Kribbella sp. NBC_01245: one gene and its partner. The protein of the gene in region 1 interacts with the protein of each later gene in a pairwise test. Links are inferred from orthologs where the notes say so. Each region holds a gene or a part of one and is shown on either strand. Other genes may lie near its edges. The genes, in order: OG394_RS32330 and rlmB.

Region 1 (11,208 bases):
CGTACCGCCCAAGGGACGCGACGTCCTGCACGACAAGATGGTCAGCAACATCCAGGAGATCCGGGCTCGCGGCGCGCGCACGATCGTGCTGGTGGAGGAGGGTGACCACTCCGTCGACCCGTACGCCGATCACATCATCCGCCTGCCGAAGGTGCCGACGTTGATGCAGCCGCTGGTCGCGACCGTGCCGCTGCAGGTGTTCTCGTGCGAGATGGCGACGGCCAAGGGGCATGACGTCGACCAGCCGCGCAACCTGGCGAAATCGGTCACGGTCGAGTGATAGTCGGCGTGGGTATCGACGTCGTCGACGTGGCTCGCTTCATGGAAACGCTGGAGCGGACGCCCGGTTTGCGTACGCGGGTCTTCACTCCCGCCGAGGCCGCCAAACCGCCCGCCTCGCTGGCCGCGCGGTTCGCCGCCAAGGAGGCGCTGGCGAAGGCGCTCGGTGCTCCGGGTGGCATGCAGTGGCACGACTGCGAGGTGCGGAGCGACGAGGACGGCCGGCCCTGGTTGGAGATCACCGGGACCGTCGCCGACCAGGCCGCGCGCCTCGGCGTACAGAGCATGCACTTGTCGCTGAGCCATGACGCGGGCATCGCGTCCGCGGTCGTCGTCCTGGAGGGTTGAGATGCGCCGCGCTTACTCAGTCGGCCAGGTCCGCGCCGCCGAGTCCGCCTTGATGGCGGTATTGCCTGACGGCACGTTGATGCAGCGCGCGGCGTACGGGCTATCCGTTGCTCTCAGCAACTTCATGGGCTTCGTGTACGGCGCTCGCGTGGTGCTGCTCGTCGGGTCGGGCGACAATGGCGGGGATGCCTTGTATGCGGGCGTTTTCCTGGCTCGCCGAGGTGCTCGCGTTACTGCCGTACTGCTCTCGGACAAAGCGCATCCCGAGGGCCTCGCCGCTTTACGTAGTGCAGGTGGCCGGGTTGGTTCGGCCGAGGACGTGCCGGGTGCGGATGTGGTGGTCGACGGGATTGTCGGGATCGGCGGTCGTCCCGGCCTGCGGCCCGATGCGCTCGAGGTGGTCGAGTTGGCCGCGCGGCACGGGGTGCCGATGGTCGCGGTCGATACGCCGTCGGGCGTGGACGTCGATACCGGCGAGACCCCTTCGCCGCACGTGCGCGCGGATCTGACCGTCACTTTCGGCACGCACAAGGTCTGCCATCTCGTCGATCCAGCCGCCGCGGCCTGCGGAACGGTCCACCTCGTCGACATCGGCCTCGACCTCCCGGACCTGGTCCCGGCCGCAGAGGCATTCCAGGCGGCTGACGTGCGCGCGCTCTACCCCATCCCGCACGGCGAATCCGACAAGTACTCCCGCGGCGTCCTCGGCCTCATGGCGGGCTCATCGCAGTACCCGGGCGCTGCCGTGATCGCCACCTCGGGCGCCCTCGGCGGACCCGTCGGCATGATCCGGTACGGCGGACCCGATTCGGTGGCGGCCGATATCCGGGCAGTCCACCCCGAGGTGGTGCACGGCGAGGGCCGGGTGCAGGCGTGGGCGGTTGGTTCGGGCCTCGGGCAGGGGTTCGACCGGCAGGCCGTCGCGCGGTTGCTCGCCGGCCCCGAGCCGGTGCTGGTCGACGCCGACGGCCTCTCGGCGATCGACGGGCCGCTCGAAGCGCCGGCGCTGCTCACCCCGCACGCGGGCGAACTCGGCCGGCTGCTCGACGTACCACGAGCTGAGGTCGAGGCGAGGCGGTTGGAGCACGCCCGTACGGCGGCCGAGCGCTTCCAGGCGACGGTATTGCTCAAGGGTTCCACTACGGTCATCGCGGCGCCGGATGGCCGCGTCCGCGTCAACACCAACGCGAGCGCCTGGCTCGCCACGGCCGGTTCGGGTGACGTCTTGGCGGGATTGTGCGGGTCGTTGCTCGCCTCGGGCCTGTCGCCGTTCGACGCGGCAGCCGTTGGCGCTTACCTCCACGCCGCAGCCGCCCACCTCGCGGCCGACGGCGCGCCTCTCACCGCAATGACGCTTGCCGCCCATCTGCCTGCGGCCACTCGGCACACGCTCATCGACCAGTGAAGGTCTGCTGTCCGTAGATGGCGTGTGGGGCCGCCGTCGTCATGGCCCAGTAGCGGTCGCCGTAGGACCAGTGCCACCACTCGGTGGGGTAGTTGACGAAGCCCGCGGAGGTCATGGCGTTGGCCAGTACGCGGCGGTGGCGGCGGGCCTGTGCGGGGATGTTGGTGGCGGCGGTATAGCAGGCGTCGTCGCTTTCCTCGGGGCCGTCGTTGACCTCGGTGCCGAGCCAGATCTCCTCGCCGCCGGGAGAGCACAGGGTGAGGTCGATCGCCGCGCCACAGACGTGCGGGCCGATCTCCGGTGGGGAGAGTAGGCGGCTGGCCATGGTGCGGAGGTGCTGGTCGGACCAGGACGGGTTCTCGGCCCGGAGTTCCGCGAGGTAGGACTCGAAGTACTGCACCTGCAACGCCAACGGCCGGTAGGCCTCGACCACGAGGAAATGCAGGCCTCCGGGCAAGAGACGCTGGGCGGCGACCAGGCGATCCGCTACACCTCGGCGAGCCTGGCAGTAGGCGCCGGCCGGATCAGCGAGCCGGTTGTCCAGGCGAAGGGTCCCGTAGTCGCGAAGATCCACCAGCGGCTCGCCGTTGTCCACGACTGGGATGCCCATGACGGCGGGATCCGCCATCAGTACGACGTCCAGCATCCTGGCACCTCTTTCCTCGACTCGGGCCAGTTGGCGGTTCGGGGCGCAGCCGGTTCGACCTTGCCGGTGGCGGCTGCAAAGGCCCTGCAGGTTCTCTGTAAGGGTTCTCTGTAAGGGTGGCTGCGGGTCTGCCAAGACGGCAGACCCGCAGCCGGTGGGGGTCAGGCGAAGAGCAGGTTGGTGGGGGAGAAGCCGGTCGCGATGGTGGCGGTGGCGTTCCAGGGGGTGGGGGCGAAGCCTGCGCCGTTGTGCCAGGACTTGACGTCGCCGTTGGCGAGGACGGTGGTGATGTCGGCCTTGCCGTCGCCGTCGAGGTCGGGGAGGAAGAGGTTGTTGGCGGTGAAGCCGGTGGCGATGATGGCGTCGGCGTCCCACGGCATCGCGGCGAAGCCTCGGGCGTTGCGCCAGGCCTTCACGTCGCCGTTGGGTAGAACGGTCATCGCTTCGGCTTTGCCGTCGGCGTTGAGGTCGGCGAGGAAGGTGTTGTTGGGGGTGAAGCCGGTGGCGATGACGGCGTCGGCATCCCAGGGTGCGGCGGCGAAGCCTCGGGCGTTACGCCAGGCTTTGAGGTCGCCGTTGGGCATGACGACGAGGACTTCGGAGCGGCCGTCGGCGTTGAGGTCGGCGAAGAAGGTGTTGTTCGCACTGAATCCCGTGCCGATGATGACGTTGGCGCCCCAGGGCATGGCTGCGAAGCCGCCGTCGTTGTGCCAGGCCTTCAAGTCGCCGTTGGGTAGGACGACGATGATTTCTTTGCGGCCGTCTCCGTCGAGGTCGGCGAAGAACGCGTTGTCGGGCGTGAAGCCGGTGCCCACGATCGCGTCGGCGTCCCAGGGCATGTCGGTGAAGCCGCGGCCGTTGCGCCAGGCCTTGATGTCGCCGTTGGCCAGCACCATTGCGAGATCGGAACGAGCGTCACCGGACAGCGAGCTGCTCGTGATCGGGCCGCTGCCGCAGTTGTCGCTGGTCTCGTAGTGCTGGTTGTACGAGTAATTCACTGGTACTAGGTGGCCGCTGAAGATCGACTGGACGACAACGCCGTTCTGCTTCTGCTCGAAGTGCAGGTGGGCGCCGCTGGTGTTGGAGCCGGTGTTGCCGACCGTGCCGATGTGCATGCCCTGACCGACCTGGGCGCCGATGTTGACCGCCCGGGTGGCCAGATGGAGGTAGCGGGTCTGCCAGCCGTCGCCGTGGTCGATGACGATCATGTTGCCCGCATCGGTGGCGAACTTCGACGTACTCACTACACCGCCTGCTGACGCCAGCACCGGCGTACCGGCGGTAGCGCCACCTGAGCGGACCATGTCGAGCATGTACTGGCTGGCGTGGCCGCTGTGGGTTGAGGTGGTCCAGACCTGACCACACGGCAGGGGGAGCTTGAAGTTGGGGCGGCCGGCTGCAGCGGCCTGAGGTACCACTAGTCCGACAGTGACAGCTGCAGCGGCTGCAAGGACGGCAAGAAGCCGTTTGACCTTCAGCATGATCCAGTAGCTCCTAGGCGAAGAGAAGGTTGGTGGGGGAGAAGCCGCTGGCGATGACCGCGGTGGCGTTCCAGGGCATGGCGGCGAAGCCTGCGCCGTTGTGCCACGACTTGACGTCGCCGTTCGCGAGCACGGTGGTGATGTCGGCCTTGCCGTCACCGTCGAGGTCCGGCAGGAAGAGGTTGTTCGCCGAGAAGCCGGTGGCGATGATCACATCGGCGTCCCACGGCATGGCCGCGAAGCCTCGGGCGTTGCGCCAAGCCTTCACCTCGCCACTGGGCAGGACGGTCATGGCTTCGGCTTTACCGTCGGCGTTCAGGTCGGCGAGGAAGGTGTTGTTGGCGGTGAAGCCCGAGCCGATGACGACATCGCCGTCCCACGGCATGGCCGCGAAGCCCCGGCCGTTGCGCCACGCCTTGAGGTCGCCGTTCGGCATCACCATGAGGACCTCGGAACGACCATCGGCGTTCAGGTCCGCGAAGAAGGTGTTGCCGGCGGTGAAGCCGGTGCCGATGATGACGTTGGCGCCCCACGGGTTGGCTTTGAAGCCGCCGTCGTTGTGCCAGGCCTTCAAGTCGCCGTTGGGCAATACGACGATGATTTCCTTGCGGCCGTCTCCGTCGAGGTCGGCGAAGAACGCGTTGTCGGGCGTGAAGCCGGTGCCCACGATCGCGTCGGCGTCCCAGGGCATGTCGGTGAAACCGCGGCCGTTGCGCCAGGCCTTGACGTCGCCGTTGGCTAGCACCATCGCGATCTCGGTACGGCCGTCACCGGACAGCGAGGCGCCGAGGGGACGGTCAAACCGGTAGAGGTTGTACGTGGTCATCAGGTTGACGACCTTGCTCGTGTACGCCGGGTCCGTCGCGTAACCGGCCTTGCGGATCTCTTCGACGAACTGGTTCGGGTTGTTGGTGTAGTTGAAGGCGTTGGCATACCGCGGGTTGTTGCGCAGGAACGCGCCATGGTCGCGGAACGAGTCGAGCATCGAGGCGTACCGCCGGAAGGACGCGTAGACGGTGTGGCAGGTGGGCGTGCACTCGGTGGTCGGCCGGGTCACACAGCCGATCGCGATCGGGCCCGGGCCGCTGCTGCCGCACTTGATGCCGAAGTAGTTCTTGTCCTCGACGGCGAGAGCGCTCTGGCCCCAGCCACTCTCGAGGATGGCCTGCGCGACGGTCACCGACGCCGGTACGCCGAACTCGGCACGACTGGCTTGCGCCGGTGGACCAGCGGCGTTGATGAAATCGCTGTGCGCGTCGGCGGCGGCGGGTGCGGCCGGCAGCGTGACCAGGGCGGTCAGGGCGAGCAGGGCGGTGGTGACAAGACGTTTGACGTTAAGCATGATCAGTAGCTCCTAGGCGAAGAAGAGGTTGGTGGGGGAGAAGCCGCTCGCGACGATGGCGGTGGCGTTCCACGGGGTGGCGGCGAAGCCCGCGCCGTTGTGCCAGGACTTGACGTCGCCGTTGGCGAGCACGGTGGTGATGTCGGCCTTGCCGTCGCCGTCGAGGTCCGGCAGGAAGAGGTTGTTGGCGGTGAACCCGGTGGCGATGATGGCGTCGGCGTCCCACGGCATCGCGGCGAAGCCTCGGGCGTTGCGCCATGCCTTCACGTCGCCGTTGGGCAGAACGGTCATCGCTTCGGCTTTGCCATCGGCGTTCAGGTCGGCGAGGAAAATGTTGCTGGCCGAGAAGCCGGTGCCGATGATGACATCCGCGTCCCACGGCATGGCGGCGAAACCTCGGCCGTTGCGCCAGGCCTTCAGGTCGCCGTTCGGCATCACCATGAGGACCTCGGAGCGGCCGTCGGCGTTCAGGTCCGCGAAGAAGGTGTTGTTCGGGGAGAAGCCGCTGCCGATGATGACGTTGTCGCCCCACGGCATGGGAGCGAAGCCCCGGTCGTTACGCCAGGCCTTGAGATCGCCGTTCGGCAGCACGGCGATGATCTCCTTGCGGCCATCGGCGTTCAGGTCGGCGTAGTGCAGGTTCTCGGTGCTGAAGCCCGAGCCGACGATGGTGTCGGCATCCCACGGCATGTCGGTGAACCCGCGGCCGTTGCGCCAGGCCTTCACGTCGCCGTTGGCGAGCACCATCGTGAGATCGGTGCGGCTGTCGCCGGACAGCGAGGCAGCACCCGGGCGAGCGTCGTACAGGCGGATCGCGCCGTAGTAGTCGCTGCGGCTCGCGCTGGAGACCCGGACCAGCGCTCCGGAGTTCGGCGCCTCGACCATGTAGCCGCCGCCGAGGTACATCGCGACATGCTTGATCGCGCCACCACCGGGGTTGAAGAAGAGCAGGTCACCCGGGACCAGCGGCGCGAGTCCGGCCGATCTGTCCCAGCGGGCGACCCGGTTCGGCGAGTCCCATTGCTCTCGGGTGGTGCCGTTGATGACGTCCGCGCCGACGGCCAGGTAGTACGCGTACCGGACCATGCCGGAGCAGTCGAGGCCGATCACGTTGCAGTCGTTCGGCGCGCCGTTGGCCGCGTCGCAGATGCCGCGGGTCGGCCCGGGGGTCTGGCCGTGGCCGCCGCCCCAGGAGTACGGCGTACCGATCAGGGTGCAGGCCTTCTGTACCGCGGCGACCGCGGCCGGCCCGGCACCGGGAGCGAGGACGCCGCAGGCCGGTGCGGCCGTGGCGGTGGGTGCGTTGCCGGCGACCATGAGCGCCGTACCGGCGAGCAGGGTGAAGAGCAGGGCGAGTGCCTTGACCGGCCGGCCGAGCCGGCGCCGCAGGCTGTTCCTGGACATGACGGTGATCCGATCTTCCGATTCGCGAGCCTGCGGTCGCAGCCTCGGAACGATCGTGGATCCACCGTCTGGAACGGCCCTCCAAACTTCCTGCAAGGTCCTGTAAGTCGCCCGTAGGCGTCAGTTCGAGCCGGCCGCGAGCGCCTTTCGCAGATCGCTTTCGGTCCGTTCGGCGAACTGCGGCAGGCCCAGCTCACGCCAGATCGCGAGCGACTCCTCGAGCATCGGCACCGCCGCCGCCGGGTCATCCAGCGACAGCTGCAACTCGCCCTGGGTGCGGAGGATCAACGCCTGCCCGAAGCGGTCCGAGTACGTCCGGCAGGTGGTGAGCGCCGCCGCCAGCTCAGGCGCCACGGCCGCGCCCGCGCCGAGCCGGAGCCGCGCCTTCGCGAGCGCCTGTACGGCGTACGCCGTCATCACCGCGTCGCCGATCTCCCGCAACATCGCGACGGCCTGTTCGGCCAGCCGGGCCGCCTTCCCGTACTCACCGGCGGCTCGGTGGGCCAGGCTGATCGTGCGCAGGGTGATGGCCTCGCCGCGGCGGCTGAAAGCCCGGCGGTACGCCGTGAGAGCCTCGTCCAGTGACGCGAAACCCTCGTCGGTACGGCCTTGTTCGATGGCGAGCGCACCACTGCGGCGAGCGCAGAAGCCGATGCCCGCGTCGTCGCGCAGCGCCCGGAAGATCGCCAGCGCCCGGTCGAGCCGTTCGCGCGCGGGCACGACGTCGCCGAGTTCGCGGCTGACGTCACCCAGGCCCGCCAACGCGATCGCCTCGCCGCGCCGATCGCCCACCGCGACGTACCCGGCGAGCGAATCCGCGAAGTAGGCCTCGGCCCCGGCATAGTCGTCCTGGCCGCTGCGCAACCGTCCGAGCCCCGCGAGCAGCATCGCCTCGGTGGCCTGATCCCCGGCCACCCTCGCGGCCTGGAGTGCGCTGTCGTGACTTCGCCACCAATCGTCGAACCGGTTCGTGATGACGAACGACGACGAGCACATCGCGGCGACCACCTCAGCCGCGACGCGATGCAGACCGTTCGCCGCCGCCCGGTCGACCGAGGCCAGCATCGACGGCGTCTCCACGTCGAACCAGACAGCGGGCCGGGCCAGTGCAGGCTGCAGTACGTCGGCCGGCACCACGCCTTCGATCGGCCCGGGCGGGACCAGGTCGATCTCGCCGGTCGGCCCGCTGGCGGAGATCCGTCCGATCAGGCCGAGCCAAGCGCGCAGGGCCCGGGTGACGGCGGCCTCGCGATCGGCGACGGGGTCCTCCAGCTCGGCGCGTTCGCGGGCGAACACCTGCAGCAGTTCGTGCATGCGATAGCGGACCTGGCCGAGTGGATCGACGGTCGCGAGTTCGAGCAGCTGGGCGTCGACGAGTTGCTCGACCACGTCCTCGGCTTCGTCGGTCGGCAGGTCTAGCAACGGCCCAGCGATCCACGGCGCGAAGTCGAGCAGGCTGAGCAGACCGAGCCGCCGGAACGCCAGCCGGGCCGGTTCGTCCAGGCCCTGGTAACCGAGCGCCAGGCTGGCCCGTACCTCGACATCGCCCGCGGACAACTCGTCCAGGCGCTGCCGCTCGTCGGCCAGCCGGGCCGCGAACCGCGCGAGTGACCACTGGCGACGGCTGGCAAGACGTGCCCCGGCAGTACGCACGGCCAGCGGGAGGCAGCCGCACAGCGCGACGATTCGATCGGCCTGGTCCGGCTCGGCGGCGACCCGGTCCCGGCCGGCCACTCGCGCCAGCAGGCCGATCGCGTCGTCGGTGCCGAGCACTCCGAGGTCGGTGACGTTGGCCCCCGCCAAACCGCTGAGCCGTCGGCGGGAGGTGATCACGACGGCGGAACCACCCGCACCGGGCAGCAGCGGCCGGACCTGCTGTTCGGAGGCGGCATCGTCGAGCAGGACGAGCAAGGAACGGCCCGCGGTCACGCTGCGATAGAGGTCGACGCGTTCCTCCAAGGAGACGGGCAGACTCTGCCGATCCACCCCGAGCGCCCGCAAGAACCGCGCGACCACGTCGGCGGGCGAGGCCGGCAGATCCGTCACGCCACCGAGGTCGGCGTACAGCTGGCCGTCTTTGAACCGGGCGGCGAGCTGATGTACGGCCGAGAGCGCGAGCGCGGATTTGCCCACCCCGCCCGGACCGCTGATCACCTGGAGGCCGACCACGCCGGGCTCTATCGGGTCGTCGAACCGCGCGACCAACCCGGTCAGCTCCGACGTTCGTCCGGTGAAGTCCGCAACGCCCGCCGGCAACTGCGCCGGCACCTGCTTACCCCCAGCCGTGTGCTCTGCGACGGACGCCGGTTCGTCAGCCACGTTGGGCGTTGTGAAGAGGGACGGATCGTTGTGGAGTACGGCGTCGTGCAGGCGCTGCAGGTCGCGGCCCGGGTCGACGCCGAGCTCGTCGGCCAGCAGACGGCGGCCTTCGGCATAAACGGCGAGCGCCTCCGCCTGTCGGCCGCAGCGACACAGCGCGGTCATGAGCTGGCCGCGAAGGCGTTCGCGCAAGGGATGCCGGGACAGCGTGGCGGCGATCTCCTCGGCGACGGCCGCGTGCCGCCCGGTGTCGAGTTCCGCCGCGATCAGGTCCTCGAACACGGCCAGTCGCAGGTCGTCGAGGCGCGCGGCCTCGGTCGTCAGCGAACCACCGATGCCACCGAGCGCCGGGCCACGCCACAACGCGTCGGCGGCGCGGAAGTCCCGGACGGCGTCGGTCGGCCGGCTCGCCTGGCGGGCGGAACGGACCAGGTCCTCGTACGTCGTGAGGTCGAGCCGGCCACCGCTGATCCGGTAACCCGGCGGCCGTGTCTCGATCGGATCGGCGGTGCCGTCGGCCGTCAGCCCCCGGCGCAGCGCGGCGACGTACGTCTGGATCAGCGCGCGGGCCGTTGGTGGTGGATCGTCGGGCCAGAGCAGGTCGATCAGGCGCTCGGCCGAGACCACCCGCCCCCGTTCGAGCAACAGCGCGGCCAGCAGCGCGCGCGGTTTCGGGCCGCCGACGGTGAGCCGGTTCGAACCGGACCACGCCTCGACCGGCCCCAGCAGCCTGAAGTCCATTTCCCCGCCCCAGCACCTGTCTCGGTACCCCACCTGGTGCGGATGGATGAAATCACAGACGGCAGGCCGCTGCCAGCCTTCTAACGTTGAAGATGGCGCAGTTCGACCACGCTCGAAAGGGTGGCCAACCGCCTTGACTCAGCCTAGGTGCCAGCGTTGGTTGGCGGCGTCGTGTTGGGGCCAGGTGATGACCTCGGCGTTGTCGGCGGTGGAGGCCCAGGCGACGTCCAGGGCGTTGGCGGTGAACTTGCAGGTGATGCGGTGGGTGCCGGCGCGGTCGGGGTCGACGTACCAGCGTTGGTTGTCGCGGCCGGTCCACGCGGTTTGCGAGATGGGTTGGGCGGCGCAGGTGAGGGCTAGTTGGCTTGCCTCGTTGGTGATGCGGTACGAGTCGTCGGACTGCCGGGTGAAAGTCCAGCGTTGGGTGGGGCTCGTGGTCGGCGTACGTTGCACGACGCCGTCGAGGGCTTTGCCGCTGTGCAAGGCGGTGAGTTGGTAGGTGCCGTTGGCAACGATCGGCGCGTTGGTGAGGACAGGGACGCCGTTGCGCCAGGTCAGGCCGGTGACGTGCAGGCCGCGGCCGCCGGGGGTGAGGGCGTGGAAGGCGAGGTGGTTGCCGGTGACGTCTTGGCCGCCGGGGTTGCGGATCGCGTCGGGCCAGGTGGTGTTGTCGATGACCGTGCCCTGCTTGGCGAATGGTGCGGTCAGGGTGGTGCCGACGGCGTACTTCACGTGGTAGTTCGCGTCCCAGGCATCGGCTGAGTAGAACAGGACGAACCGGTTGTCTCGTCGTACGATGACGGGCGCGTCGAGGACGGTGCGCTCGTCGCCGGCCGGATCCGCGGTGAGTAGTTTGTGTCGTTCGCCGATCCAGTTGATGCCGTTGGGCGCGGTCTCGTGGATCCAGACCGAGGCGGGTTGGCCGGCGGAGTTCGCGTCGTCCTTGTAGACGAGATAGCGGCGGCCGTCGACGACCAGGCTGGCCGGATCGATGTTGCCGTGGTCGAAGGCGTTGCAAATAAGGGGTTCTACGCCCACTGGGGTGAATGGGCCGGTCGGGGTGTCCGAGGTTGCGGCGCCGATGCACTGGATGCCGCTGGTGTGTTTGGCGGTGTAGTACATGAGGTAGACGCCGTCCGCTCGCTGCGAGACGTCCGGCGCCCAGACGCGATAGGTGCCGCTGGGTTGGTCGAACGCGACCCACGCGGGGAGGGTTGGCAATGCGTCCACGCCGTCGACCGTC
Region 2 (11,126 bases), 2.5 Mb from region 1 along the record:
TGAGCGAGCGCAGCCGGGTCACGAAGGAGTCGAGCCCGCGCGTACCGGCGTACGCCGTGTTGAAGGGCCAGTTGCCGGCGCCGTCGTACGCGTAGTCGAACACCATCCGGGCGGCGTGGTCCACCTGCGGGTCGGCGTCGGCCGGATCCACCCAGGCGGTCTCGGCAGCGGTCGGCCCGGCGCCGAAGTAGTCGAGCACCATCGCGGTCGAGGTGGCCGAGCACCAGGCCTCACCGCCGTTGTCCCATTCGGGGTAGTGGCCGATGTGCGTCTCCTGGGAGTACGTCGGCACGTTCAGGGTTTGTCCCCAGGCTCCGCCCGGGCCGCTGACCGGTACGGTCTTCGCGTCGGGCAAGCGGGAGGCCATGGCGCCGACCGAGCGGACGACCGGGACGGCGCGCGTTCCGGCGAGGCGGTTCAGCGTCACCCGCAGGCGCCAGTCGGTCAGCGAACGGCCGGACGCGGCGACGAAGGTGTCGACGGCGACGTAGCCGTTGGTGTCGCCCTGGCTTGGCACCGAGGTGCGGTGGATATCGCCCTTGGCGGTGTCATCGCCGGCACCCCAGCGGCCGAGGACGTACCACTTCGAGGTCGCGCCAAGGTCGGTCCGGCCCGAGACGGCGACCTCGATCCAGGTGCCGGGCGGCGTATCCGCGTTCCAGGAGGCGATGAGCTCGGTGAGACCGAAACCGGGTCGCACCGTCGGCGACGTCCAGACGGCCTGGTCGTACGTCTTGGCCGTCCCGTTGCCGAAGGGATCGACGTACGACGTGGTGCCGCTCGCCCGGGCGAACGTCAGCGCGCCCTGGGACGCCGCGGTGCCGAGGTGCAGCCCCGCGGCGAAGTCGGCCGTACTGGTCCAGGATCGATGGGCGATATCCCGGGGCTCGGCGGGTTTGACTGCGGCCAGAGCGGTAGTCAAGGAGGGAGCGGCTGTGCTGGTGACGGCAGTGGCGCTGGTGAGGCCCAGCGCCAGCGCTCCCGACAGCAGGGCGGTCAGCAGGCGAGTGGTCATACCTGCCGACGATAGACCCCGTCGATGCTGTTCGCCCAGCCCTTCGAGGTGGCGGAAATCCCTTGTTTACAAGGCTTTCCACTCGTCATCGAGCATGGCGAAAACAGCCTCGTCGGTCCATTCGCCCTTGACCTTCTCGTTCCGGACGAAGTGCGCCTCCTTGCGCATACCCAGCCGGGTGAGCAATGCGGCGGAGGCGGTGTTGCTGGCGTCGAGCCGGCCGATCATCCGGTACAGCCCGAGAGACTCGAAACCGAAGCGCAGTACGGCGGTCGAGGCCTCGGCGGCGTACCCCTTGCCCTGGGCGAAGGGATGGAAGACGAAACCGATCTCGCCGAGGCGGTGTTCGGTGTTGATCAGGAAGAACACCACCTCGCCGAGATGCTGCCCGGTCTCCTTGAGCTCCACCGCGAAGGTGTGATCCTGGCCGTTCGTGTCCAGCGGCGGGATGTCCATTCGCCTGGCCAGGCTTTCCCGCACCTCCTCGGGGCTTTTCGGCCCATGCAGGAGATAGCGGCAGACCTCGTCGCTGGACAGCAACTTGAGCAGGTCGTCGTAGTCGGTTTCGCGGTAGGGGCGGAGGATCAGGCGGTCGGTCTCGATCGGCAGGCTAAGGGTCACCTCTCGACCCTATGCGCCTCCTTTCGTTTGCGAGCAAGTGGTTTTCGGCCGTCAGGCGCACCGGGCTCAGCCGTTGGCCAGGGCGACGAGTCGTTCCTGGGTGCCGTTGAAGACGTTCTGGTCGATCGGGCTGGAGCTGTACTGCCAGAACGTGTAGAAACCCCAGCCGCCCGGCAGCGTGCCCGGGGCCGAGGCGTAGCGCGCGACCCACAAGGGGTTCGTCTGGTTGAACGCCGTGCTGTTACCGGTGCAGCGGCTCCACCAGTCGAGGTTGGTGTAGATGACGGCGTCACGGCCGGTCCGGGACTTGTAGGTGTTCAGGAAGTCGCGGATCCAGCTGACCATTCCGGCCTGGGTCTTGCCGTAACAGGTCGCGCCGTACGGGTTGTACTCGATGTCGAGCGCACCCGGCAGTGTCCGGCCGTCGCGGGACCAGGCGCCGCCGCGATCGACGAAGTAGTTGGCCTGGTTGGCGCCGCTGGAGTCGTTCGGCGTGGCGAAGTGGTAGGCGCCACGGATCATGCCGACGTTGTACGAGCCGGTGTACTGCTGGGAGAAGTACGGATTGCGGTAGTAGTTGCCTTCGGTCGCCTTCACGTAGGCGAACCGCTTGCCTTGGCCCCACCAATACGTCCAGTTGACGTTGCCCTGGTGGCTTGAGACGTCGATGCCGTAGACCGAGGCTGCTGGGGCGTAGGTGGGGGTGGTGGTCGTGGTGGTGGGTTGGGCTTGACGCCAGCCGAGGTAGGCGTCGCCGGCCTTGGTGATGCCGTGGGCCTTGGCCTCGGGGGTGGGTTGGTGAGGGGCCGGAGCGGCGGCGCCTGCGGTTGGGACGAGCGCCAGGCCGAAGGCGGCGATGGCAGCCGTGAGTAGGGACTTCACGAGAACCTCCAGGAGGGGCGGAGAGGAGTGCTCGTGAAGGTTCTACCCGTGCATCGCCAGAAACTAACGCGAAAACAAAAAAACTGGTGACAAAGTTCCGAGACCCCCGAGTCCGCTTCCCCGACACCCTTGAACCCTGCGTTCATTGGTCTGAATCCGCTCGCCCCTAACAGCGGCGAGTCGTGTGGCCACCGGCCCAGGCGGGCGAATTCGGACCAATGAACGCTAATCCAGCACCACGCACCACTGTCCCCGCATGCTTTTCGCCGTACAACGATCGCGGGCAGGCGTGATCCCGGGCCGGCGATTAGCGTTCATTGGTCCGAATGCGCCCGCCTACGTCCGCTTCCACCTGACCCGTCGCTGTTAGGGGCGAGCGAATTCAGACCAATGAACGCAAGGCTTAGGTGGTGGGTTAGCGGACTAGGGAGGAGCCCGAGGTGAAGGTGTTGCAGAGGTTGGTGTTGCGGGAGTTGAAGCCGCGTTGGGACCAGTAGCTGTGGACGATGCGGCTGCCGTGGGTTCGTTCGGTGTCGTACTCGTCGCCGCTGTGGATGACCAGCCAGTTCCACTCGCGGCGTGCCGCACCGGTGACCGGGTAAGTATTCCGGTTGGCGCCCATGAAGACGGCGCCGAAGCAGCTGGCCTGGAGCTCCTTACGACGGCTCAACTCGAGCTTGGCGTCGTACGACGTCAGTTCGTACCTGAGGTTGTAGTACGCCGGCAGGATGCCGCTGATCTCCTGCAAGTGGTGCCCGTATTCGTGAGCCATCGTCTGCGAAGTGGCCATCCGTACGAACATCCGGACCTGGGCGGCGTTCGTGTACTGCGAGGACTTGTTGTACTGGCGGATGCCGGTCAGAGCGTCCATGTAGATCGTCTGGTTCGTAGAGCAGTAGAACGAGCGGAAGGCGCTGCCGCCACCGCAAGGCGTCATGCCGACTGTGCCGTTCATGACCACCAGGCTCGGCGCACGGAAGTTGTCCCGGCCACGACGTACGGGAGCCGCCCAGTTCCGGTCCAGGCACTTCTTGAGCGTGCCGATGTACACGGCCGCCGGCCCGATCGCGGTCTGCCGGCCCTTGGACTCGCGGCAGTTCGACCCGGGCAGCAGGCCGATGTAGTAGAAGCCGTCCTTGGTCACGATCTGCCGGTCGTTCGGCTTGTCCGGCGGCGGCGTGGTCGGCCGCGTGGTCGGCCGGGTCGGCGTCGGCCGGGTGGTCGTCGGCTGGACGGTCGGCGGCGGCTCGGTGCTCGCCGTACTGGTCGGGTAGTACGTCGGCTCCGGCGGAGGTGTGGGGGTCGCCGTGGGCGTCCAGTTCGGCTGGCTGGTCGTCGGGTCGTCGCCGCCACCCTTGTTGTTCAGGGCCACGCCGATGACCGTGACGAGCGCCACGACACCTAGAACGCCCAGCATCCCCAGTGAGACCAGCAGACCGGTATTACGCCGCTTGGGCGGCCGAGGCGGTCGCTGCCAGCCGGGAGGGCCCGGAGGCATACCGGGCGGCCCGAACTGCGGCCCCCACCCGTAGCCGGACTGCTGCGGTGCGCCGTACTGCTGTCCGTACTGGTGCTGCGGGAAGGCAGGGGGCAACGGCTGCTGCGGCTGGTGGGGCGGGCCCTGCGGCGGGCCGTACTGCTGGTAGTTCGACAAGGTTCCTCCTGGGCGGAAACGCTATCGCCCGGGCGGTCCAGGCCCCTGGATCCGGGTTCTTTATCAGACGAGGAGCGGGAACGGTTCGGGGCATCCACTCCGCACCGTTACCCTTGATCGGTGACACTTCGCTTGTATGACACCGCGACAGCAGCAGTGAGGGATTTCGAACCGGTCCAGCCGGGCAAGGTCGGGATCTACCACTGTGGGCTGACGGTGCAGGGTGCCCCGCACGTCGGGCACATCTACAAGGAGGTCGTGTTCGACGTCCTGCGGCGCTGGCTCGAGCGCTCGGGCTTCGAGGTCACCGTGATCGCGAACGTGACCGATATCGAGGACAAGATCCTCACCAAGTCCGCCGAGCGGGGCGTGCCGTGGTGGGCGCATGCCTACCAGTTCGAGCGCGAACTGCATTGGGCGTACGACGTGCTCGGCTGCCGCCCGCCGACGTACGAGCCGCGCGCGACCGGGCACATCCCGGAGATGCTCGAGATGATCGGTGAGCTGATCGAGCGCGGGCATGCGTATGTCGCGCCCGACGGCTCCGGTGACGTCTACTTCGACGTGAAGTCCTGGCCGTCGTACGGCGAGCTGTCGAACCAGCGCATCGACGACATGGAGGCCGCGCCCGACGCGGACCCCCGGGGCAAGCGGGATCCGCGCGACTTCGCGCTCTGGAAGGGCCACGTCGACGGGGTGCCGCGGACGGCGTCCTGGCCGACGCCGTGGGGCCGCGGCCGCCCGGGCTGGCACCTGGAGTGCTCCGCGATGGCCGGGAAGTACCTCGGCGACGAGTTCGACATCCACGGCGGCGGGCTGGACCTGCGGTTCCCGCACCACGAGAACGAGCTGGCCCAGTCCACGGCCGTCGGGCAGAAGTTCGCCCGGTTCTGGATGCACAACGCGCTCGTCACCGCGGCCGGCGAGAAGATGTCGAAGTCACTCGGCAACGGCGCCATCGTGCGAACCGTGGTCGAGCGGGTCCGGCCGATCGAGCTGCGCTACTACCTGGTCCAGTCGCACTACCGCTCGGTGGTGGAGTTCTCCTTCGGTGCGCTGGAGGAGGCCGCGACCAGCTTCCAGCGGATCGAGGGCTTCGTCACCCGGGCCACCGAGGTGACCGGCGGCGCTGCCCCGGCCGCCGACCTGCCGGAGCCGTTCGTCACCGCGATGAACGACGATCTGGGTACGCCGGCCGCGATGGCCGCGCTGCACCTGACCGTGCGGGATGGCAACAAACTGCTCGCCGACGGTGATTCGCCCGCGCTGCGGGAGAATCTGGCCGCGGTCCGGGCGATGCTCGACGTGCTCGGGCTCGACCCGCTGGCCGAGCCGTGGGTCTCCCGGACCGGCGGCAGCGAGGAACTGACCGAGGTGCTCGACGGTCTGGTCAAGGCGCTGCTGGATCAGCGCCAGGCCGCCCGGGCCCGCAAGGACTACGCCGCCGCGGACGAGATCCGCGACCGGCTCAAGGCACTCGGCGTTGTCGTCGAGGACACCCCCCAAGGTGCCCGTTGGACGGTCGCCGGGTCCACCCCAGCTGAAGGAATCTGAAATGCCAGGCAGTAGCCAGCGCCGCGGTGCAATCCGCAAGAAGCCCAAGGGCAACCCGACCGCCGGATCCGGTGGCCGGGTCCGCCAAGGACTCGAGGGCAAAGGCCCGACGCCACCGGCCGTGGAGCGCACCAAGCACCCGGCGTACAAGCGCGCCAAGGCCAAGGAGCGGGCGGAGAAGCGCGCGCCCGCCCGCGGTCGCGGCGGCGATCGCAAGGGTTCGGCCGAGCCGACGCCCGAGTGGGTCTACGGCCGTAACCCGGTGGTCGAGGCGCTGCGGGCCGGTGTCCCGGTCAGCGCGCTGTACGTCGCCGAGGGTACGGAGCGCGACCCGCGCCTGAAGGAGGCGATGCTGATCGCGGTCGAGCACGGCATCGCGCTGCTGGAGGTCACCCGGCTCGAGATGGACCGGCTGACCTCGGGCGGAGCCCACCAGGGCCTGGCCGTGCAGATCCCGGCATACGAGTACGCCCACCCCGACGACCTGTTGCGTCGTGCCCTCGACGCGGGCCAGGTGCCGCTGATCGTCGCGCTGGACGGCGTGACCGATCCCCGGAACCTCGGCGCCATCACGCGTTCGGCGGCCGCCTTCGGCGCGCACGGGGTGCTCGTGCCCGAGCGTCGTACGGCGTCCATGAGCGCCTCCGCCTGGAAGACGTCGGCCGGTGCGGCCGCGCGGATCCCGGTGGCGCGCGCGACCAACCTCAACCGCGCGCTCAAGTCGTACCGTGACGCCGGTCTGACCGTCGTCGGCCTCGACATGGACGGTGACGTCGAGCTGTCCGATCTGGACGTCGCGACCGAGCCGCTGGTGCTGGTCATCGGCAGCGAGGGCAAGGGCCTCGGCCGCCTCATCCGCGAGAACTGCGACCAGATCGTCAGCATCGCGATGACCAGCGCGACCGAATCCCTCAACGCCGGCATCGCCGGCGGCGTCGCCCTCTACGAAATCGCCCGCCGCCGCACCACCTGATCCACCCGCTCCAACCAGACGAAGGACCCGGTTCACTACGCCGGGTCCTTCGTCTTTTTTTGCGTTCATTCGTCGCAATCCGCCCTCTTCCCATCGCTGGCCTGCACAGGTCGGCGGGGCTGAGAGGGCGGATTGCGACGAATGAACGCAAAAAAAAGGGGGGGGGGGGGGACTGGTGAGTAGGTTCCGGAACCGTTCCACGTCCTGGGATGTCCGGACAAATGTCTTGTGGGGGTTGGGGCGTTGCTGGCACCGTTTCGGGCGAGCGGCTGGTTGGGAGCGCTCTCAATCCATGGGCGGACGACACTGGGGGTCGGATGCAGGTGGCGACAGCCGGCGCGACCGTCGGGATGGCCCGGGATTTCCGCTGGTTCTGGACCAGTCAGACGCTGAGTTTCACCGGCGATCGGCTGACCGGGTTCGCGGTCCCGAGTATCGCCATCCTGGCGCTCGGCGCGAGCGCTGCCGAGGTCGGTGCGCTCGCCGCCGTGGGCTGGCTGGCCTATCCCGCGCTCGGTCTGGTCGCCGGCGGCGTTCTCGCGCACCTGCCGCGCCGCCCGGTGATGATCGCCGGCGAGCTGATCCGGTTCGCCGCCTTCGTCACCATCCCGCTCGCCGCGCTCGGCGGATGGGTCACGACGGCCCAGCTGTTCGTGGTGGTCGGGATCGCCGGCGCCGCGACGGTATTCGTCGACATCGCCGGCCAGTCGTACCTGCCAGCCCTGGTCGACCGCCAAACCCTCGTCGGCGCCAACTCGCGCCTGCAGAGCTCGGACAGCCTTTCCAAACTGGCCGGTCCTGCGCTCGCCGGTGCCGCGCTCAAACTCGCCGGGCCGTACGTCGGTCTGCTGCTGAGCGCTGTGCCGTTCCTCGCGTCGGCGTTCGGCCGGACCCGGATCCGCGCGATCGAGCCGCCCCTCGAACTACCGGTGGAGGCGATGCCGGCCCGCATCCGCAGAGGCCTCGGCTTTGTCTGGCGGCATGACCTATTGCGGCAGTTGGTAGGGGCCGCGGCCGTTCGAAGTCTCGGTATCGGCATGGTGGACGCCGTTCTGCTGCTGTTCGCCTATCGCGCTCTCGGCCTCTCCAGCCTGCAAGGCGGTTTGCTGATCGCGGCAGGCTCGATCGGCGGTCTACTCGGCGCGTTCATCGCCAACAAGCTCGCCGGCCGCCTCGGAATGCGGCGGGCGTTGCTGCTCACCGGGCTCGAAGGCCTTTGCTGGCTGGCGATTCCGCTCTGCCTCGTGGCCGCGCCGGTGATCGCCTTGGTGGTGATCCGGATCTGCGCCTCGGTGTGGATGCCGATGTGGAACATCCTCACCACCAGCCTCCGGCAGGCCGTGACGCCGCCGGCGATGCAGAGCACCGTGCACGCGACAGCGCGAACGCTGACGTCGGCCACCATCCCACTCGGCGCTCTCCTCGGCGGCCTCGCGGGCGACGTACTCAGCCGTCAGTTAGGTACGTCGGCGGGGCTGGTGGTGGTGCTGGCCGTCGGCGGCGTACTGGCCGGCTGCAGTGTCGTGCTGGTCAACCAGGTTTCCCCGGCAGGCGATGTCCAGGTTGCCGACCGGGTCACAGAGGAGGTCGGTTAGCGAATGCGTCCCACCACCACGCGAATCCTGAACACCAAGGAGTTCGCCGATATCAAACACACCGTGTCGATCCGGTCCAAGGCTCGCAAGAACCTACTGATCGACCCGAGCTACGCGGCGCCTTTGCCCCAGGAGGTGAGCCTGCAACTGACGTACCGGTGCAACCTGCGCTGTACCCACTGCTACCAGTGGAACGAGCAGGGCTTCTTCCGGGACTTCAGCTCGGAGCGACAGCGCACCGAGCTCGACGTCTCGGTTGTCGAGGACGTGCTGCGTACTACCGCCACTACGAAGTCCAAGTTGTTCCTGTGGGGTGGCGAGCCCTTGATGCACACCAAGTTCGACCAGGTGGCTGACCTGCTGCAGAAGTACCCGCGGACGGTCAACATGTGTACGAATGGCCTGCTGTTCAAGCGCAAGCTGGACGACCTCCTGAAGATCGGGGAGAACCTCAACCTGCTAGTGAGCCTCGACGGGCTCGGGGAGGACCACGAGGCTCTCCGTGGGCGTGGCACCTTCAAACGCACCATGGAGAACATCAAGCTCATGCTGGACTTGAAGAAGTCCGGCGAGTGGGACGGCGAGTTGTCCCTGTCCTGCATGGTCTCGCACGTGACGGTCACCAAGATGTACGAGTTCATGGAGTGGGCCGAAGAGCTCGGGGTGAACACCGTCTACTTCCAGTTCCCCTGGTTCATCAGTCCCGAGGTGGCCGACCAGATGGACCGTCTCTACGAGCAGAGCTTCGCCTGGCTCAAACCGGAGACGAACACCAAGCGGCCGACCTGGCACTCCTACACCTACCGGCTGCCAGAGGAGCTGCTGCCGGTGCTGCGCGAGTCGATGGCCCGGCTGGCCTCCCGCGCTTGGAACGTCCGTCTGCGGTATCAGCCGCAGTTGGAGGACGAAGAGGTCACCGACTTCATCCTCGGTACGTCGCGGCCGGCGCAGCACCGCAGCAAGTGCCTCGCGGTCTCGAACCGGATGGAGGTGCACGCGGACGGCGCGGTGAGCTCGTGCAAGTTCTTCCCGGAGTTCGTGGTCGGCAACCTCTACGAACAGTCGGTCGACGACCTGTGGCAGAGCCAGTCGTTCCGCGAGGTCCGCCGGATCATGTCCGAGAACGGCATGATGCCGGTCTGCTCGAAGTGCATTCTCCTTTACCTGAACGGGGTGTGAACCAGATGGACATCGAGAACCGCGTCAAGCTCGTGCTGGCCAAGGTGCTGGACAACGGGCTGACCGCCGAGCAGATCGGGTCCGAGGCCGACCTGGTCGCCGAGTACGGACTGGACTCGTTGCAGACGATCACCTTCCTGCTCGCGATCGAGGACGAGTTCGACCTGGAACTGGACTATCCGTCGCTCCAGCTGGACGATCTCCGCTCGGTGCGGCAGTTCAGCGGGTTCGTCGCGCGTCTGGCCGCACCTGTCCAGTGACCAGACCAGCGGTACATTTCGGCACCTTCGACGCGGAGTCGTACTGGCGCCCGGACGACCTGGCCGCCCTGCCTGCGTTCGGAGGTGGTGGCCGCGACGTCGAAGCGATGGACGAGTTGCTGGCGGGATTCTGCGCGCCGGGTGACCTGCTGATCACCCGGCACCCGATGGCCGACGCGGTCCGCTCCGGCCTGGCCGCTGCGGGCATCACCTTCGAGCTGGGTGATCCTGGGCAGGAGTTGCCCGCAGGGTACGAGCCGCAGCCGTACGCGGTCCTTCCTCAAATGGGTGCCGAAGGGTTGCCCTCGGCAACGGTTGTCGCTCAAGTGAACTCGAAGTCCTGGTCGAACGAGTTGGTTCGAGAGCTGGGCCTACCCGGTGCCGGCGTGGTGGTCCGCTCCGTCGAGGAGTTGGTCCGCGCGGTTGGAGCCCTCGGTTTCCGGGCGCTGGTCAAGGATCCGTACGGCGTCTCGGGCCGGGCCTTACTCGAGATCCCGACCCCCGGCGTACTCCGAGCCATCGAACGCGTGCTGCGCAAGCAGGTTGAGGCCGGCCGTCGGGTCGAGCTGATCGTCCAGGAGAAGTTCCCCAAGGCGTACGACTTCTCGGGTCATCTGTTGCTCGAGCCCGACGGCCGCTGGGAGTTCGTCGGCGTGCAAGGCATGACGAATCGGGGCTTCCGCCATCTGGCCTCGGGTCCGCTCCAGCCTGGTTTGGTCGACGAGCAGGCGTACGGCGAGACGATCGCCCGGGTCGTACCGGCGTTGACGAGTGCGGGCTATTGGGGTCCGGTCGGGGTCGACGCGATGGTTCTCGAGGACGGCTCGCTTATACCCGTACTCGAGATCAACGCCCGCAAGTCGCTCGGCCTGCTCGCCGTACTGCTCGATCGCCGGGTCTGTCACCACGGCTTGCGTGGGCATCTCGGCCAGCTCGAGCTGAACGTTGCCCTTGGCAAGGGAATCGCCGACGTGGTCGCCGCCATCGAGCCGATCGCCTATCGGGGTGGTGCCGATCCAGGGGTGTGCGTGCTCAGCGGCAGCACGCTCGCGGCGCCGGGTGGTCGCGTGTACGTCGGCCTGTTCTGCCCGGCCGACGAGGTAGCCCAATGGCGGCAGCGGTTGGTGGCCGAGGTCAGCGCGGCGGGCCTGGTTCCGCGGGGGATGACGGATGCCGCCGCTTGAGCTCGGCCTGATCGGCGCGACCGCCATCGCCCAGCGCGTGCTGTGCGCCTCCCAAGTCCGCGCTGTCGCGGCGAGTGATCCGGTTCGCGCAAAGGAGTACGCCTCGGCGCACGGCATTCCGGTGGTGCACGAGACCTACTCCGCACTGCTGGCCGATCCGGAGATCAACGCTGTCTACGTCTCCCTGCACAGCTCGGCCCATCATCGTT

Evidence for each region.
Region 2: the proteins of OG394_RS32330 (region 1) and rlmB interact in binary tests that used the Escherichia coli proteins (3 or more experiments, as listed by UniProt). The link is inferred for Kribbella sp. NBC_01245 from one-to-one orthologs.

Annotation. Positions count from the first base shown.
Region 1 is NZ_CP108487.1:7,057,075-7,068,282, forward strand. What follows is about bases 1-2,830. They hold OG394_RS32330 (NAD(P)H-hydrate dehydratase), read left to right. Parts: upstream 1-628; coding sequence 629-2,032; downstream 2,033-2,830. Other genes in these bases: glmS (glutamine--fructose-6-phosphate transaminase (isomerizing)), read left to right, coding at 1-280; OG394_RS32325 (holo-ACP synthase), read left to right, coding at 277-627; OG394_RS32335 (M15 family metallopeptidase), read right to left, coding at 2,019-2,678. In the rest of the region: OG394_RS32340 (peptidoglycan DD-metalloendopeptidase family protein), read right to left, coding at 2,840-4,159; sporangiospore maturation cell wall hydrolase GsmA, read right to left, coding at 4,173-5,501; OG394_RS40160 (FG-GAP-like repeat-containing protein), read right to left, coding at 5,514-6,905; OG394_RS32360 (AfsR/SARP family transcriptional regulator), read right to left, coding at 7,026-9,965; OG394_RS32365 (family 43 glycosylhydrolase), read right to left, coding at 10,104-11,208. UniProt on the Escherichia coli protein: Bifunctional enzyme that catalyzes the epimerization of the S- and R-forms of NAD(P)HX and the dehydration of the S-form of NAD(P)HX at the expense of ADP, which is converted to AMP.
Region 2 is NZ_CP108487.1:4,593,587-4,604,712, reverse strand. Bases 4,966-7,713 are described here. They hold rlmB (23S rRNA (guanosine(2251)-2'-O)-methyltransferase RlmB), read left to right. Parts: upstream 4,966-5,727; coding sequence 5,728-6,699; downstream 6,700-7,713. Other genes in these bases: OG394_RS20535 (MFS transporter), read left to right, coding at 7,017-7,713; cysS (cysteine--tRNA ligase), read left to right, coding at 4,966-5,726. Outside these bases: OG394_RS20565 (peptidase C39 family protein), read right to left, coding at 1-1,015; OG394_RS20560 (GNAT family N-acetyltransferase), read right to left, coding at 1,082-1,636; OG394_RS20555 (lysozyme), read right to left, coding at 1,703-2,518; OG394_RS20550 (neutral zinc metallopeptidase), read right to left, coding at 2,934-4,172; more of cysS, read left to right, coding at 4,293-4,965; more of OG394_RS20535, read left to right, coding at 7,714-8,294; OG394_RS20530 (radical SAM protein), read left to right, coding at 8,298-9,473; OG394_RS20525 (acyl carrier protein), read left to right, coding at 9,479-9,733; OG394_RS20520 (hypothetical protein), read left to right, coding at 9,730-10,917; OG394_RS20515 (Gfo/Idh/MocA family protein), read left to right, coding at 10,904-11,126. UniProt on the Escherichia coli protein: Specifically methylates the ribose of guanosine 2251 in 23S rRNA.